Sinorhizobium sp. BG8: one gene and its partner. Each later gene encodes a partner of the first gene's protein in a complex. Links are inferred from orthologs where the notes say so. Each region holds a gene or a part of one and is shown in the gene's direction. Other genes may lie near its edges. The genes, in order: dnaN and F3Y30_RS11125.

The links.
Region 2: the proteins of dnaN (region 1) and F3Y30_RS11125 are in contact, whole or in part, in a solved structure (PDB 1OK7), measured with the Escherichia coli proteins. The link is inferred for Sinorhizobium sp. BG8 from one-to-one orthologs.

Annotation. Positions count from the first base shown.
Region 1 is NZ_CP044011.1:1,070,251-1,073,380, reverse strand. What follows is about bases 145-2,953. They hold dnaN (DNA polymerase III subunit beta), read left to right. Parts: upstream 145-894; coding sequence 895-2,013; downstream 2,014-2,953. Other genes in these bases: F3Y30_RS26575 (hypothetical protein), read right to left, coding at 762-896. Outside these bases: pyrF (orotidine-5'-phosphate decarboxylase), read left to right, coding at 3,008-3,130. UniProt on the Escherichia coli protein: Confers DNA tethering and processivity to DNA polymerases and other proteins. Acts as a clamp, forming a ring around DNA (a reaction catalyzed by the clamp-loading complex) which diffuses in an ATP-independent manner freely and bidirectionally along dsDNA.
Region 2 is NZ_CP044011.1:2,376,813-2,380,107, reverse strand. Bases 128-3,101 are described here. They hold F3Y30_RS11125 (DNA polymerase IV), read left to right. Parts: upstream 128-958; coding sequence 959-2,245; downstream 2,246-3,101. Other genes in these bases: F3Y30_RS11120 (L,D-transpeptidase family protein), read left to right, coding at 2,398-3,101; F3Y30_RS11130 (hypothetical protein), read left to right, coding at 128-750. In the rest of the region: F3Y30_RS11135 (DUF3572 domain-containing protein), read left to right, coding at 1-100; more of F3Y30_RS11130, read left to right, coding at 94-127; more of F3Y30_RS11120, read left to right, coding at 3,102-3,295. UniProt on the Escherichia coli protein: Poorly processive, error-prone DNA polymerase involved in translesion repair and untargeted mutagenesis. Copies undamaged DNA at stalled replication forks, which arise in vivo from mismatched or misaligned primer ends.

The DNA of each region.
Region 1 (3,130 bases):
ACACGCAGGCAGGGCGCCCGGCTCCGAGGACGTCGGCTGCTGCGGCGAGCGTTGCGCCAATGCGATGCGGCGATTCGAAGAAGATGAGGGTGGCCGGAATGTCTGTTAGCTCCGCCAGTCGGTCGCGGCGCGCCTTGTCCTTCGTCGGAAGGAAACCGGCAAACAGGAAGGCATCGTTCGGCAGGCCCGATCCGACCAGGGCAGCGAGAGGCGCGGATGCCCCCGGCACCGGGACGACCTTATATCCGCTCTCGAGCGCCAACTGGCCCAGCCGATATCCCGGATCGGACACGAGCGGCGTACCGGCGTCGGACACGAGCGCGACCGACTTGCCGGCGGAAAGCGCCGCCAGCAGGCGGGGCCCTGCTTCGTTGGCATTGTGCTCGTGGTAGGAATACGGCCGGTTCACGATCCCATAGCGGTCGAGCAGAACGCGAGTAACGCGGGTATCCTCGCAAGCCAGCACATCGGCAGCGGCAAGGGTCTCGAGCGCCCGCAGCGTGATGTCGCCGAGGTTGCCGATGGGCGTCGCCACCAGATAGAGCGCGGGTTCGAGTGGACGCGCCCGCACCGGCGTATCATGGATGCGAAATGTACGCTCTCTTGCGAGAGCGCCGTCACCGTTCGTTTCGAGGTCAGACAATCGAAATTCCTTCCGTTCGCCCTGGCTCGGGCGATACGCTTTTCGTTATGGTGGAGGCGTCGCACCGCTGCAAGCCCCGGCCATTTCACCATTCTGGACTTTCATGAGCGGCAAAGGTTCATGGCTCTTGCAATGCAACAGTAATTTCTGCCATTTTGCCCATCCACATCTTTCCGGCTGCGGCCGGAAACCCAGAGCATATGCCGTGTCCGAAGATTTCCGGCAGGCAGCGGTCGAAAGCGGTATATTCCATGCGCATTACTCTCGAGCGGTCCAACCTTCTGAAGTCGCTGAACCATGTTCACCGCGTGGTGGAACGGCGCAACACGATCCCGATCCTGTCGAACGTCCTGCTGCGTTCGGACGGCGCAAGCCTGGAAATGAAGGCGACCGACCTCGATCTCGAAATAACCGAAGCGACGCCTGCCCAGGTGGAACAGTCGGGTGCGACGACAGTGCCGGCCCACCTTCTCTACGACATCGTGCGCAAGCTCCCGGACGGGGCCGAGGTGCTGCTGGCGACCAACCCGGACGGCTCGACGATGACTGTCGCCTCCGGCCGGTCCAAGTTCTCACTGCAGTGCCTGCCGCAATCCGACTTCCCGGATCTGACCGCCGGAAGCTTCACCCACACCTTCCGCCTCAAGGCGACCGACCTGAAGATGCTGATCGACAGGACGCAGTTCGCCATCTCCACCGAAGAGACCCGGTACTATCTGAATGGCATCTTCATCCACACGATCGAAAGCGACGGGCAGCTCAAGCTGCGCGCCGTCGCGACTGACGGGCACCGTCTCGCGCGTGCTGACGTCGAGGCGCCATCCGGCTCGGAAGGCATGCCCGGCATCATCATACCGCGCAAGACCGTTGGCGAATTGCAGAAGCTTGTCGACAACCCGGACGTGATGGTGACCGTCGAAGTTTCCGACGCGAAGATCCGGTTCACCATCGGTTCGATCGTCATGACGTCGAAGCTGATCGACGGTACCTTCCCGGACTACCAGCGCGTCATCCCGGCGAACAACGACAAGGAACTGAAGATCGATTGCCAGTCCTTCGCCCAGGCGGTCGACCGCGTCTCCACGATCTCATCCGAGCGCGGCCGCGCCGTGAAACTAGCCCTTGCGGAAGGCCAGATGACGCTCACCGTCAACAATCCCGACTCCGGCAGCGCGACTGAGGAACTGCCCGTAGGCTACGAGAGTGATCCGCTCGAAATCGGCTTCAATGCGAAGTACCTTCTCGACATCACTGCCCAGCTTTCCGGCTCCGAGGCGGTCTTCATGCTGGCCGATCCCGGCTCGCCGACGCTCGTACGAGATCTGGCGGGAGACGACGCGCTCTACGTGCTGATGCCGATGCGCGTCTGACGAACGTCGTTTTCGACCCGCTCGCAATTTTCGAAATCAGGTAAGATGACCCGGCCGTGGAGGTGGGGGTGTTTGCGCACGCCCACCACGGGAACCCGTGTGCGCGGACGTGCAGCGACGACGCGCACAACGACCGCGCGCATTTACCGGCGAGGATCGCCCGATGCCGCATTTCAGCTGTTCGTGAATCGCATCCGTGGCGCAGAATGACTTGTTTTTGCCGCAGACGGGAACAATTAATAAATCGAGCGCTTCGAGTCGGATTGGGGAATGACATGAATTTTCGAGTTAAGGTCAAGGAACGGATCGGGAAGAAATTCGACGAGGAGATCCGTTTCTTCAAAGGGTGGATGAGCAATACCAAGGCAGTCGGCGCGCTGTTGCCCACCTCCTCCATCACGGCCCGCAGGATGGCGAGCATCATCGAGCCGCGCTCGAACTTGCCCGTCCTGGAGCTCGGCCCGGGGACCGGCGTGATAACCAAGGCGATCCTGGAGACGGGCCTTTCTCCCGAAAAGCTCTTCTCCGTCGAATATTCCACCGAATTCTATCAGCACCTTCTCACCCGTTTCCCCGGCGTCAATTTCATTAACGGCGATGCCTTCGATCTTTCGAAGACCCTCGGAGCGAAAGCCGGCCAACAGTTCGATTGCGTGATTTCCGCAGTTCCGCTGCTGAACTTCCCCAGCACAAGCGGGTCAGCCTGATCGAAGATCTTCTCGACCGCATTCCCGCCGGGCGCCCCATCGTGCAGATCTCCTACGGGCCACTGTCTCCCGTGGTCGCCATGCCGGATCGCTACCAGATCAGCCACCTCGATTTCGTCGTGCGCAACATTCCGCCGGCGCAGCTGTGGCTCTACCGCAGGCCGCACTGAGCAAGCCTGGGTTACTGCCGCAGAACGGCAATCAGCCGGGAATATTGACTTCCCGGCTTGCGAAGCGCGGTGTCACGTGCGACTGGACGGCAATTGAATTCTGCAGAGGATACTGGCATGACCGCACGGGATCGCCTGATCGTCGGCCTCGACGTGCCGACGGTCGCGGAGGCTGAAGCCAGGGTGACCGCCCTGGGTGATGACATTCTCTTCTACAAGATCGGCTACCAGCTCGCATTC
Region 2 (3,295 bases), 1.3 Mb from region 1 along the record:
GGCCTTCTGCGAGGCGACGGATATTCGGCCCGAAACGGTGGTACGCGCCCACGCGGTCCTGTGCGGACCGCCTGCCAGCGACGAGTATTCGTCATGGTAACGAGCACGGTTACGATCGACCATATCCGTCTTGGCGACCGTCCCCTGGTCGTCTGCGACGTCGATGAGGTCGTTCTCGAATTCCTGACCCCGTTTCGCGAGTTCCTGAACTCGCGAGGCCACGATCTGCTGCCCAGATCGTTCCGGCTGCACGGGAACATCGTGGGGCTTATCGATGGAACGATAACCGACAACGCCGTCATCTCCGCGCTGCAGGAGGATTTCTTCGCCGATCAGGAGGCCTGGCAGCGGCCGGCGCTCCAGGCCGTCGAGACACTGACGATGCTCGGCAAGGACGCGGACGTCGTCTTCCTGACGGCCATGCCGCCGCGCCACGAGGCAACCCGCCGCCGGCTGCTGGATCGGGTGGGGCTCACATTTCCGATGGTCGCCACCGAGGAGGAAAAGGGACCGGTGGTGCGCGCCCTGCATCGCCAGCGCTCCCTGCCCGCGGTCTTCATCGACGACATATCGCGCAACCTCGAATCCGTTCGCGCACATGCGCCGGACACGCTGCTGCTGCATCTGATGGCGAACGCGGAATTTCGCGCCATGGCGCCTGCGCTCGGCGATGGCGTCGTGAGTGCAACGGACTGGACTCACGCCGCAAGCCTCATTCGCGCGCATTGGATGCCGATCGCAGGCAGGTGACGCGAACGGCATCATGCAGCTAAAGCCCGCCGCGGAAGCGGAGGTCCCGATCGCGTTCTCACCTGCAACAGACGATGAGGAAGCCAGTCAGAGCCTTGCCTCATCGAGAAGAAATGAAGTGTTGACGCCATGCACTTGCGAGCCCCCGCGCTCTTGAGTGGCAGCAGCATACGCGTTACTTTCCCCACGTTCAATATTTGTTCTCACCATGGGCCTGAACGACACGCGTTTTCCGGGGTTCTGCCGCGACTGCCTGAAAGGGCAGCCCGACAATCTGCGCCGTTGCCTCGCCTGCGGCAGCCCCAGGCTCCTGTATCATCCCGAGCTCTACCGCCTCACGCTTGCGCACATCGATTGCGACGCCTTCTACGCTTCTGTCGAGAAGCGCGACAATCCCGAGCTTGCCGACAAGCCGGTGATCATTGGCGGCGGCAAGCGCGGAGTCGTCTCGACGGCGTGCTATGTCGCGCGCATCCATGGGGTCCGATCGGCAATGCCAATGTTCAAGGCGCTCGAGGCCTGTCCGCAGGCGATCGTGATCAAGCCCGACATGGAGAAGTACGTGAAGGTGGGGCGCGAGGTGCGCTCGCTCATGCAGGAACTGACGCCGCTCGTGCAACCGCTCTCGATCGACGAGGCCTTTCTCGAGCTCAAGGGTACCGAGCGGCTTCACCACGACCCACCCGCTCGGGTGCTTGCGCGCTTCGCCAGACGCGTCGAGAGCGAGATCGGGATCACCGTTTCGGTCGGGCTTTCCTACTGCAAGTTTCTCGCAAAGGTCGCCTCCGACCTCCAGAAGCCGCGCGGCTTCTCGGTTGTCGGAGAGGAGGAAGCGCTGGACTTCTTGAAGGACAAGTCGGTCCGAATGATCTGGGGCGTTGGAAAGGCCTTTGCGGAGACGCTGGAGCGCGACGGCATCCGTCTGATAGGCCAGTTGCAGACCATGGAGGAAAGCGATCTCATGCGCCGCTACGGCGTCATGGGCAAGCGGCTCTACAATCTCTCGCGCGGACAGGACGATCGCGAGGTCCATCTCAACGACGCGGCCAAGAGCGTCTCCTCGGAAACCACCTTCTTCGAGGACATTTCAGCTGGCGACGAACTCATCGCGATCCTGCGCCGCCTCAGCGAGCAGGTCGCTTCCCGGCTTCGCAAGACCGGCATCGCGGGGCAGACGGTCGTTCTCAAGCTCAAGACAAGCGACTTCAAGACCCGCACCCGCAACCGCAAGCTGGAGGATCCCACCATGCTTGCGGACCGCATCTTCCGCATCGGCGCGGAACTCCTGAAGAAGGAAGTGAACGGGACCAAGTTCCGGCTCATCGGCATTGGCGTCACTGATCTCACAGATCCGCAGCGCGCCGATCCTCCCGACCTTGTCGATCCGCAGGCCGGCCGCCGCGCGGCTGCGGAGGCGGCCATGAACACGCTCCGCGACAAGTTCGGAAAGAACAGCGTCGAAACCGGATACACCTTCGGCAAGGACCGGCGCTGAGCACCCGAGGTGCGTGCTTCAGCCTATCCCCGGCAGCCGTTTGAAATCGCGCGGCGGAGGGCTGCTGTCGATTCGGAGGATTCGTATCAAAACTTCGTTAAATGCCACGGGGCATAATCGCGGTTCCTTGTATCGCGTATGGAACCAGATTGATGACCTTCAGCCGGATAGCCGGGATCGGCCTCCTTGCCATTGCGTTTGCGTCCCCGGCATCAGCAGGCACCCTCGAAGGTCCTCTGGAGATCATCGTTTCGAGGGACCTTCAGTCCTTGAAGGTCTATGACGGCGACGTCGTCGTCGCTTCGTCGAAGGTGTCGAGCGGCAAGCCGGGGCACACCACACCCACGGGCATCTTCTCGATTCTCGAAAAGAAGCGGATGCACCATTCGAACCTCTATGACGATGCCGAGATGCCATTCATGCAACGGCTGACATGGTCGGGCATCGCGCTGCACGCCTCCAATCACGTGCCGTCCTATCCGGCCTCCCACGGATGCGTCCGTCTTCCGAGCGACTTCGCCAGAACGCTCTACCAGTTGACCCGGCGGGGCGGCCATGTGCTGATCAGCGGCGGCGAAGTGGCGCCGCGCCGCGTCGTGCATCGGGTCCTCTTCCGCCCGGGTGTCACCGAACCGGACGAACCCTTGCTGTCGGATGCGAAGCTTCGCCTGACGAGCCATGGAGACATGACGGGCAGCATCGAGGTCGCCATGAACGAACCGAAGCCCGAAACGCCGAGCCCGGTCGTCATGCGGACGGACTCCGATCCGCTGCGCATCCTGATCACCCGGCGAGGTGACCGCGAAAAACTGATGGACCTCCAGGAGACGCTTTCCGGGCTTGGCTACGACGTCGGGATTCCCGACGGCTTCGCAGGTCCCCTCACCTACACGGCGCTGCGGGCGTTCCAGGCGGCCGAGGGTCTCAAGACCGACGGGATGCTGACACAGGATCTTGCAAAGGCAATCTACGCAAAGGCGGGCAAGGGATCACCCCCGAACGGCCAGATCATGGTTCGCAAGAATTTCACGCCACTCTTCGAAGGACCCG